Priestia megaterium: one gene and its partner. The protein of the gene in region 1 interacts with the protein of each later gene in a pairwise test. Links are inferred from orthologs where the notes say so. Each region holds a gene or a part of one and is shown on either strand. Other genes may lie near its edges.

Region 1 (6,593 bases):
TTTCGCCTACATTTATGCAGCAACACGAATTTTATTCTCAATGAGCCGCGACGGCTTGCTACCAAAAGCATTTGCTAAAACAAATGAGAAAACGGGAGTTCCGACTCTCTCCACTTGGCTAGTAGGAATTATCGGAGCGTTAATTTCAGGATTTATCGATTTAAAAGAACTTGCGAATTTAGCAAATATCGGAGCCCTTTTAACTTTCGGTATGGTGGGCGTCAGCATTATCATCTTACGCAAAACGCACCCAACTTTAAAACGTGGATTTACAATGCCGTTTGTCCCGGTTTTACCAATTTTATCTGTATTATCTTGTTTATTTTTAATGATTAATCTTCCTAAAACAACATGGCTATATTTTAGCATATGGATTGTGCTTGGTATATTTGTGTATATAGGTTATTCTCGTAAACACAGTCGATTAACAAGTAAAGAAATGAAAAAAGCGAGTTAGAAGCAGAAAAAGAGCCTTTCATCCAAGAAAGGCTCTTTTTTTGCTTTTTGTTCAGTTGTTAGACAGTTAGGACGATTGTTCACTATGTTTTTTGCGTGTTTCCACAATAAACAGACAAGTGCTAATAACAAAAGCCGTTCCTACAAAAATGGCGCCAACCCAAGGAAGTGAAGTAAGTCCCATATGGTTAATAATTACGCCTCCGAAAAAGGCGCCAAAAGCATTTCCTAAGTTAGCAAATGAGTGATTCGAAGTAGAAGCTAAAGCAGGTGCTTCCTGTGCTAAGTTCATAATTTTCACTTGAATACCAGGCATTACAGCAAATGCTGCTGCTCCCCAGAAAAACAGCGTGATAATCGCGGCTGTTGGGCTTTTGACAGTAAACGTAAAAATAGTCAGCACAATACAAAGAAAAGCAAATATACCTACAACCGAAGGCATTAACTTCCAATCTGCAAGCTTTCCTCCAACAACATTTCCAAGCGTAACGCCGCATCCGTACAATACAAGTATCCACGTAACGCTGTGTTCACTTACTCCCGTAACGTCTTCAAGAAGCGGTGTAATGTACGTAAATACAGTAAATAAACTACCGCACCCTATTGCACTTAAAAGAAGCATCACAAGAAGTTTTGGTTGGCTAAAAGCAGCAAACTGCTGTTTTAGACCCGTTAATTTTTCTTGACCAAGCTTTGGGATAAACAGAATAATACCGATAAATGCAATGATTCCCATAATGGTAATAGCCCCAAACGAAGCTCTCCAACCTAAGTGTTGGCCAATAAATGTTCCTACAGGAACGCCGATAATATTTGCAATGGTTAAACCTGCCATCATCGTTGCAACAGCACTTGCTCGCTTATGCGGTTGTACGAGCCGTGAAGCAATAACAGCGCCTACTCCAAAGAAAGTACCGTGACATAACGCCGTAACTAAACGAGCTCCCATCAAAATTCCATAGTTAGGTGCAATAATAGCAATCGCATTTCCGAGAATAAATAAAAGCATGAGTAAACAAAGCAGAAGCTTTTGAGGAAGTCGATGAGTAAAAATGGTTAAAATTGGCGCGCCAATCGCTACTCCTAAAGCATAGCCCGTAATTAGCTGACCAGCAGTCGAAATGCTAACATGAAGGTCTTCTGCAACGTTAGGCAGTATCCCCATAATAACGAATTCCGTCATTCCAATAGCAAAAGCTCCAAGAGTCAACGAGATAAGAGCAATTGGAAAGGAATCTTTCTTACTGACCTGCTCATTAGCATGCATTGTATTCATGTGTGATCACCCTTTCTGTGTATAAAATTTATATCTCCTTGAAAAGAAGTCAATTACTAATAATACTTAAGTGATTGAGCTTTGACAACCAAAAAAGCTGATGTAAGCGGTATCTTTTGGGATTCCGTTTATCTTTATCATATATGAAGACAGTCAGACATAAATTTATTGACAGAATAAAGTTTAGTCCTATAAACTATTTTTAAAGTTGAATAGTTTATACCTATAAACTAAATGAGCAAAGGAGGGAAAGAAGTGACGAAAAGCAAGTTATATCAAGCTGTAGAACTTTTTGAAGAAGTGCTGTTTGTAGGAACAGAAGTCATTCACAGAGAGCTGAGCCATAACCTCTTCGAACATGTCTCAAGGCAGCAGTTTGATTTGTTAAATAGTTTAATGATTAAAGGTCCATCTTCACCTGGCAGTCTCGCTGTCTTGCAAGGTGTTCATAAAAGTGCCATTTCGAATCGAATTAAAAAACTGCTCGAAAAAGGGCTTGTGGAGTGGGACACTAATGAACTAGAGAGCGATAAACGTTCTAAGCTTATTAAGATTACGGCTGAAGGAGAAAAGGTAATACATGACGGAAATGCCGCGTGTTTTAGTATCATTGAGAATTTGTTTGATGATGTAGAAGAAGAAAAAATAGATACATTTATTGAAATTCTTACAATGGCAAAAGAAAAGTTAACTATAAAAGGGGAAAGCAAAAAATGAAATTTATTGTGAAATTTAAATGGGTGATTGCGGCCTTTATTTTAGCTTTAACGGTCATATTGATGCTAACGGCACCCAATTTAACAAAGCTCGCAAGTGAAAAAGGGCAGTCTCAGCTTCCTGATGATGCCGTTTCATCTAGGGCCAGCCAAATTCTCAAAAATGCCGGGGAAGACAGTAACACCATCAGCATGGTGATCAAGCTAGATAACGCATTAGATAAAGATAGTGAGAAACAGATACAGAAAATCATTGATAAGACAGAGAAAATTAAAGGTGTAAAAGATGTTACAACGCCTTTAACAGATGATCAAGATGTTCGTAACCAATTAATGTCTAAAGACAAAAAAACCGTTTTAGTTCCGGTTACTGTCAGTGGATCGGATGAAAAAGTTGAAAAAATAGCGAATCAGATTTATGACAGCGTGCCAAAAGACGTTACGGCATATGTAACAGGTGCATCTCTTATTAATCAGGATTTTGCACACAGTTCAGAAGAAGGGTTAAAGAAAACCGAGTTTATTACTATCTTCTTGATTTTAGGTTTGCTTCTACTCGTTTTCCGTTCAGTCGTGACGCCGTTTATTCCTATTTTAATTGTGGGAATCACATACTTAATCAGTCAATCGTTACTAGGTATTTTAGTTAAAAATGTCGATTTTCCAATCTCAACGTTCACGCAAACGTTCTTAGTAGCTATTTTGTTTGGAATAGGTACGGATTACTGCATTCTTTTACTTAACCGTTTCCGTGAAGAATTGGCTAACGGACATGATAAAGTAGAAGCCACGATCACGGCTTACCGTACAGCAGGAAGAACGTTATTCATCAGCGGAATTGCCGTATTTATTGGTTTTGCAGCCATCGGATTTGCCAAGTTTGCTATTTTCCAATCGGCCGTTGGCGTAGCAGTGGGAGTTGGTGTGCTGCTAGTGATTTTATTTACCTTGCTGCCACTTTTTATGGTTACGCTTGGAGAAAAATTATTTTGGCCGTCTAAAAAAGTGGCTTCTCATAGCGATAATAAGCTGTGGGGGTTTTTAGGAAGAAAGGCAGTAGCGCGACCGTTCGTATTTTTAGTCATTACAGCGATTATTACCGTGCCTTTTATTGTAACGTATGACTCAAAAGTATCGTTTGATTCTACTGCTGAAATAAGCAGTGATTATAAATCTATAAAAGGACTAAATGCTATCAGTGACGCACTGGGAGAAGGAAAAGCATTTCCTGTCAATGTTATTATTAAAGGAGATAAAGAGTTAACAAAGGCGGATGTTATTCCGTATTTAGGAAATATAAGCAAAGCAATTGAAAAAGTGGATCACGTGGATTCTGTTATGACGATCACACAGCCTACGGGAGAAAAGATTGATGATTTATATGTTAATTCACAGCTGGGCTCTGTATCAGACGGAATCAAAGATGCTGTTAAAGGAATCGGAGATGTACAAAAAGGATTAAGTGATATTGAAAAAGGGCTAAATCAAATAGCCGACCAAACGGGTTCTGCTTCTAAAGAATCTGGCGGGTCACTTGCACCTGCCGCAGACGGATTAGCTCAAGTTAATCAACAGCTGCAGCTTGTCAGCACTCAGCTCTCTACAACAGGAAATGTGCAGCAAGCGGTTCCTCAGCTTGCAGCAATCAGCAAACAGCTTACTACCATTCAAACCGGTCTTCAACAAGCAAATGAGAATCTTTCAGCTCAGCAAGGCCAAGTCGGAACCCTATCAGACAGTATCAATCAATTAGCAGAAGGTGTTGATAGTGCAAATGATGGGCTAACGAAAATCTCAGATGGCTTAACAAAAGCAACAGGTATGCTTGATAACATGAGTGACAGCTCAACAGTTAGAGATACGGGTATTTATCTTCCAGCAGAAGTGATGAAAGATAAAGGGTTTAAACAATCCATCGACAACTATTCTTTTGCAGATGGAAAAGGAGTTAAGCTCAGCGTAGTGCTCGATCAAAATCCATATTCTGAAGAAGCCATTTCAACCGTAAAAAATATTGAAAAAGCGGTGGCAAGCGAAGTCGTTGATACGCCGTTTGAGCATACAGAAATTGTGTACGGAGGGGTATCGAGCTCAAATGCGGATTTAAAAGATTTATCTACAACGGATCTTTCACGCACAATGGTTATTATGATGATTGGATTGTTTATTGTTTTGACCATTTTATTCCGTTCAATGATCATGCCTGTATACATGATTGCTTCACTGTTGCTTACGTATTATACAGCAATGGGAATCTCAGAGCTTCTATTCGTGGATATAATGGGGAATGACGGAATCAGCTGGGCCGTGCCATTCTTTAGTTTTGTTATTTTAGTTGCTCTTGGAATTGACTATTCTATTTTCTTGTTAGACCGTTTTAACGAAGAAGTGAAAAGCGGCGTAGCAGAAGGCATGGTTACGTCTATGAGTAAGATGGGGTCGGTTATTATTACTGCCGCTATTATCCTAGCCGGAACGTTTGGGGCTATGATGCCATCAGGTGTATTAACGCTTGTTCATGTAGCAACAGTTGTTATCATCGGTCTTTTACTTTATGGTCTTGTTATTCTTCCGCTTCTTATGCCAGCGATTGTCGTGACGCTTGGAGAAGGAAACTGGTGGCCGTTTCTTCGAAAAAAAGAAAAATACAAAGTAGAAGAATAACTTATATATGCTGGATTTTATCAACAATCAGATATAACGTTAAGCATTAGATAGAGTAAAAATGAAGGATAGATGAGCGTCATGAGACTGCTTTATCTATCCTTTTTTTTGTGCTATTAGAAAACTTGAGCATGATTAAAAGTAAACTCAAGCAGGCGCTGTGATAAATATACCGGGTCGAATAAAAGGCTTCCTACTAGGAAAACCTATAGTCAAAAACATGCGGAGGTCTTTTTAATGAAATTTGTAAATCTTTTAGCTAATCAGCGAGAAAAACGACGCGAACAAATGCGTGAAGCAGGCACATGTCCAGACTGCTTAGGAAAACGTTTTCACCATGTTGGGCTTTATTTTGTTCACGTTTATGAATGTCCGAGCTGTCAGGGGAATGAGGAAAACTAAATAATTCAGCCGAAAAGCTTCTTCATAAAATAGAAGCTTTTTTTATTTCACCACTATTACAAGCTCAGTAGATTGAAAAGAATTGTTCCTTTAGAGCTAATAATGATAAGATTAAAAAAAGCAGCATCCAAGGTAATTCATACTCACTTTTACGTAAAAACCACTATAGTAGAGAGATTATATAAAAAGGAGATTCCGGCATGGGTGAAAAAAAGAATATTGATATAGGTGGTCTTAGTTTTGCTTGGGATTTAGAAAAAGGAAAATTTAGCTTTGAAGGAGAAGATGCGATTCTTTTTTGGATTTCTTCGGCGATGAAAACATTGTTTGACACAATCGAAGAAATATCTGGAGAAGAGGCAGCTTCGGTAGTACTGGAAACTACTGGTTTTCGACAAGGATTAGTAGTAGGAGAGTACTTTCAAAACATGAAGGGCGTAACGGTTTTTGAAGCGGCTGAGTTAATTACAAATACATACGCTTCGGCTGGATGGGGAAAAACAACTATCAAATATTTAAATCCTGAAAGTAAAACTCTATCTGCTGAATTAAAAGACAGTTGGGAACATAAAATTAACGTGGCGCAAAAGAAAACAATGGGAGGAAATTTTCTTCCGGCCCATTATGCAGGGATTTTTACAGGACTATTCGGAACAAATATTTGGTACAAGGTGATTCAACATCAAATAGAAGGGCATGAATGCACCACAGTAGAATACTTCCCTTCCAACATTGATATCACTCAAAATATTCATCAATTAGCGAGAAGAAAAGAAGCGCAGAAAATAGAACATTTGCAAAACATTGTAGCGGAAAAAACAGCAGAGTTAAAAGATCTTATTAAAAAGCTGTCTTCTCCTATTATTCCCGTTTTGGAAGGCATAGTCGTCGTTCCTTTGATTGGCAAATACGACGAGGATCGAACGGAAGATTTGATTGTCAATACATTAAATAACCTCCCAAAACATCAGGCTAATTATCTTGTGCTGGATTTAACCGGATTGGATAAAGAACTTACTGAATATACGGCAAGTCTTATCGAAAAATTAGGTGCAGCAGCGTCCCTGATTGGTACAAAA
Region 2 (4,765 bases), 2.4 Mb from region 1 along the record:
CCTTTTTTTGCAAAAAGCTTAATCGAAGCTTCAATTATTCTTTTTTCTTTTTCTTTCAAGTATTCTACCTCCTTTATTGAACAATTTGACCATTCATTTCGTTAGATAATAGTATCATACACTAAAAAAGATAAAGGTATATATCAAAGTTAAGAACGGGAGTCAGTTCCTCTAAAAAAGATTTATCGTAAATATGTCTTTATTATGAACATATTAGGAGAGAGACTGCTTAGGGTTGACACTGACCGGTTAGTCATTTATATTTTAAGTTGTTGTGACCAATCAGTCAATTTTATTAGTATACATATATTTGAAGGAGGATATGCATTGGGGAAGTTTATTAAATTTTCATTGAAAAATAAATTTGCAGTATGGCTGTTAACACTCTTTGTCATTATTGCAGGGCTGTATTCAGGATTTAATATGAAGCTAGAGACCATTCCTGATATATCAACGCCTGTTGTAACAGTCAGTGCAACTTATCCGGGCGCCACTCCGGAACAAGTGGCAGACAAGGTGAGTAAGCCAATTGAACAAAAGCTTCAGGGACTGAGCGGCGTTGACACAGTTAGCTCGTCTTCTTATGAAAATATGGCTACCATTCAAGTTGAATATGGCTTTAGTAAAAATATGGAGAAGGCAGAAGACGAAGTCAGACGAGCTCTTTCAAACGTGGATCTGCCAGATGATGTAGAGGAACCAAATGTTTCAAGACAAAGCATCAGTGATTTTCCGATTATTTCATTAAGTGTTTCAGATGATAAAAAATCATTAGAAGACTTAACGAAGTATGTAAAAAATACCGTTGTTCCACAAGTTGAAAAAGTGCAAGGCATTTCTTCGGTCAGCGTGTCAGGAGAACAAGTTGAAGAAGCAGAACTTGTATTCAAACAAGACAAGCTCAAGCAGCTGGGACTCGATGAAGATACGGTGAAAAAGCTGATCCAAGCATCCGATGCAAAAGTGCCGGCTGGTACGTATACGATGGATGGATCTCAAAAATCTGTTGTGGTAGACGGAAAGATGACAACAGAAAAAGATTTGGAAAACTTAGAGATTCCAGCTGTGCCTAGTCAAGGAGCTGCTCAAGGTCAGCAACAAGGAATGAGCCAGCAGCAAACACAAAAAGCCGTGCAGCAGGCGCCGTCCGCAGCTTCGATTCCAACTGTGAAATTAAAAGAAATTGCGGATGTTAAAGTGACGGGGAAAGCAGAATCCATTTCTCGCACGAACGGAAAACCTTCAATTGCTGTACAAGTTGTCAAAGCGAAGGATGCGAACACAGTAAATGTTGTAAATGATATTAAAGAAAAAATGAATAGCCTAGAAAAGAAAAATAAAGACCTTCACGTTGACAATATTTTTGATCAAGGTAAACCGATTGAAGATTCTGTTCATACGATGCTAAATAAAGCTATTATCGGTGCGGTCTTTGCGGTTATTATTATTCTTTTATTTTTACGTGATATTCGTTCAACGATTATTGCCGTTATTTCAATTCCGCTTTCGCTATTAATCGCCATTTTGGCGCTCAAATCAATGGATATCTCTTTAAATATTATGACGCTTGGAGCGATGACTGTAGCCATCGGAAGGGTTGTAGATGATTCCATTGTCGTTATTGAAAATATTTACCGCCGCATGGCTTATCAGGAAGAAAAGCTTACAGGAAAAGATTTAATTGTCGCGGCGACGAAAGAAATGTTTGTTCCGATTTTTTCTTCTACAGTCGTAACCGTGGCCGTATTCTTACCGTTAGGTCTCGTAGAAGGACCGGTAGGAGAGCTATTCTTACCGTTTGCGTTAACGGTTGTTTTTGCACTGTTAGCATCACTGCTAGTAGCGGTAACACTCGTGCCAATGCTTGCTCATTCGTTATTTAAAACAAATGTAAAAGTCAAAGAAGAAAAGCCAAGCAAACTAGCGCACGGATATAAGCGAATTTTGAACTGGACGCTAAACCATAAGCTTATTTCCTTTGGGTTAGCCGTACTACTGTTAGTAGGAAGTTTATTTTTAGTTCCTTCTATTGGGGTTAGCTTTTTATCATCCGATCAAGAAAAAACGCTGACGCTTACGTATACACCGAAAGCCGGACAGTCTCAAAGCGACGTGGAAAAAGCAGCGAATCGCGCAGAAGCGTACTTGATGAAGCGAGATGGTGTCAAAACGGTTCAGTATTCGTTCGGTGAAGGTAACTCTTTTAATCCGGGAAGCAAAAATAACGTTTTAACATTTGTGCAATATGACGAGGATACACAAAACTTTGATAAAGAGCAGGATAAAGTATTAAAAGCTCTGAATAAACAAGCGAATCAAGGTGAATGGGGCTCCATGAATACGGCGTCTAGCGGCAGCAATAATTCATTAAACGTCCTTATTTACGGAGATAGCTTAGACGAAATCAAACCTTATGCTGATAAAGTTCAGCGCGTTTTAGAAAAGCATAAAGAACTGAAAAATGTCGATTCTACGCTTTCAAATACGTTTGATGAATATACGCTAGTACCGAACCAAAAGAAAGCCGCTGAACTCGGCTTGTCTGCTAGTCAAATCGGAATGCAAATTTCCAACCTTGGACAGCGTGAAGTATTAACAACTATCCAAAAAGACGGAAATGAAATTAACGTATACCTTCCAAAAGAAAAAGAGGATTTCTCTACTTTTGCCGAACTTTCAAGCACAAAAGTGACCTCTCAAACTGGACAGGAAGTTACATTAAATGAAGTTGTCGATATTAAAAAAGGTAAAACGTCGAATACGGTAACGCGCCGTGATAATAAAATTTATGCAGAGGTAAGTGCCGATATTAAGAGTGACGATGTAGGCGGTGTTTCTTCTAACGTCCAAAAAGAAGTGAAGAAAATTGATTTGCCAAGTGATATGGACATTAACTTTGGCGGAGCATCAGAGCAAATTAATGACTCATTTAGTCAATTAGGAATTGCCATGCTCGCAGCCATTGGTATCGTGTACTTCGTACTTGTACTGACATTTGGTGGAGGTTTAGCGCCATTTGCTATCTTATTCTCACTTCCATTTACACTTATTGGTGCGCTAGTGGCGCTTTTAATCTCTGGGGAAACGATTAGTATTTCTTCGATGATTGGAGCTCTTATGTTGATTGGAATTGTGGTAACCAATGCGATTGTTCTGATTGACCGCGTGATTCATAAAGAGCAAGAGGGTCTTTCAACGCGTGAAGCTTTACTAGAAGCTGGAATGACACGTCTTCGCCCGATCTTAATGACAGCTATTGCAACGATTGGTGCACTGCTTCCATTAGCTTTTGGATTTGAAGGTGGAGGCCTTATCTCAAAAGGGCTAGGGGTTACCGTGATTGGAGGACTAACAAGTTCTACGCTGCTTACGCTCATTATCGTTCCAATTGTCTATGAGTTTTTTATGAAGTTTAAGCGCAAAAAAGTAAAAGAGTAGAAGCAAGACAAATTTCCGCTTTTGAGGTGAATAGCGATGAAGTCAATTGATAAACTAATGAAACAGCTGATTCAACAAGGAATTAAAGCAAAGAAAGTGACGATTGATAAATCAAAGCGCCAGCAGTGGATGTCCATGTCATTGCCTAAAACGGCATGGCAGCATTCAAAATAAAAAAGAGCTGACTTAGAGTCAGCTCTTTTTTTATTAACGATCTGTATCTTCAAATGATCCTTCTTGATAGGCGTCGCTTACTTGCTCATGTGTTTCTGCTAGACCTTGCGAGAGTGCATCTTGTCGGTTATAATCTTCTGTTTCGAACTGGCGGTCAGCCATTTCATTTGTATCTGGCTGCTTTTTAGGCTGTTTTTTTGAATTCATTTTCACCACTCCTATTTAATAAAGTGAGACCACGGTTAGTGTGCGATGAAAGGAAATACATTATACATGAAAGAAAGAGCTTCGATTCGTCGAAGCTCTTTCTTTCATATTATTGTTGTTTTTTATCTAAGAAGATTTTTTCAATATCATCAAGGACGATATTAGCTGCTAACACACCGCCTGCTGTATTCCAAGTAGCATCATCTACTTTATGAACATGATTTTCTTGAGCCACTTTTAGCTTTTTAAAGAGAGGATCGTTTATCCATTCTTTTTCAAGCTTTGTTGCTTCACCGTCTCCCGTTTCATAAGAGAAGTAAAATAGCTGATCGCCGTCCATTGCCGGAATGCGTTCTTTTGTTGCATTCATTTCAGCAAAATCATCCTTGTCTTGAGACTCAGGGCGAGCAAATCCAAGCTGATCTAAAATAACACCTGAGAATGAATCTTTATGATAGATACGAACGTCTCCAGCTGTAAAGCGTACAACTGAGATTTTTTGTTTTAACTGATCTCCAAGGCGTTTCTTTAAATCTGCTACGCGATTGTCATAGTCAGCTAATACTTCTTTACCTTTTTCTTCTTTGTTTACAGCTTTTGCATATAGCTTAAAGTTTGATTTCCAATCTCCGCGCAGCTCCTCAGAGAATACAGTCGGAGCAATTTGACTAAGCTGATCGTATACTTTTTCTTGTCGCATTTTATTTCCGATAATCAAGTCAGGCTTTAAAGCAGCGATTGCTTCTAAGCTTGGCTCGCTTTCTGTACCCACACTTTTAACGCCTTTCATCTGACCTTTAATATGGTCATACCACGGATTTCCTAACCATGATTGAACAGCGCCCACAGGCTTTACACCCATTGCAAGAAGAGCTTCAGTACCTTCGTTTGTTAAAACAACCACTCGTTTAGGCGTTCCTTTAATATCGGTTTTATCCATTGCGTG

What was found.
Region 2: the proteins of CEQ83_RS11755 (region 1) and CEQ83_RS24400 interact in binary tests that used the Bacillus subtilis proteins (3 or more experiments, as listed by UniProt). The link is inferred for Priestia megaterium from one-to-one orthologs.

Annotation. Positions count from the first base shown.
Region 1 is NZ_CP023317.1:2,342,794-2,349,386, forward strand. Bases 2,046-5,312 are described here. They hold CEQ83_RS11755 (MMPL family transporter), read left to right. Parts: upstream 2,046-2,445; coding sequence 2,446-5,112; downstream 5,113-5,312. Other genes in these bases: CEQ83_RS11750 (MarR family winged helix-turn-helix transcriptional regulator), read left to right, coding at 2,046-2,449. Also shown: CEQ83_RS11740 (amino acid permease), read left to right, coding at 1-457; CEQ83_RS11745 (MFS transporter), read right to left, coding at 524-1,732; more of CEQ83_RS11750, read left to right, coding at 1,988-2,045; CEQ83_RS27055 (hypothetical protein), read left to right, coding at 5,350-5,514; CEQ83_RS11760 (STAS domain-containing protein), read left to right, coding at 5,715-6,593.
Region 2 is NZ_CP023317.1:4,746,355-4,751,119, reverse strand. What follows is about bases 1-3,638. They hold CEQ83_RS24400 (efflux RND transporter permease subunit), read left to right. Parts: upstream 1-327; coding sequence 328-3,438; downstream 3,439-3,638. Other genes in these bases: CEQ83_RS27290 (hypothetical protein), read left to right, coding at 3,475-3,612; CEQ83_RS24405 (TetR/AcrR family transcriptional regulator), read right to left, coding at 1-59. Also shown: CEQ83_RS24395 (YozQ family protein), read right to left, coding at 3,646-3,819; CEQ83_RS24390 (ABC transporter substrate-binding protein), read right to left, coding at 3,929-4,765. UniProt on the Bacillus subtilis protein: Required for self-resistance to surfactin, an antimicrobial lipopeptide surfactant produced by B.subtilis. Also required for swarming motility.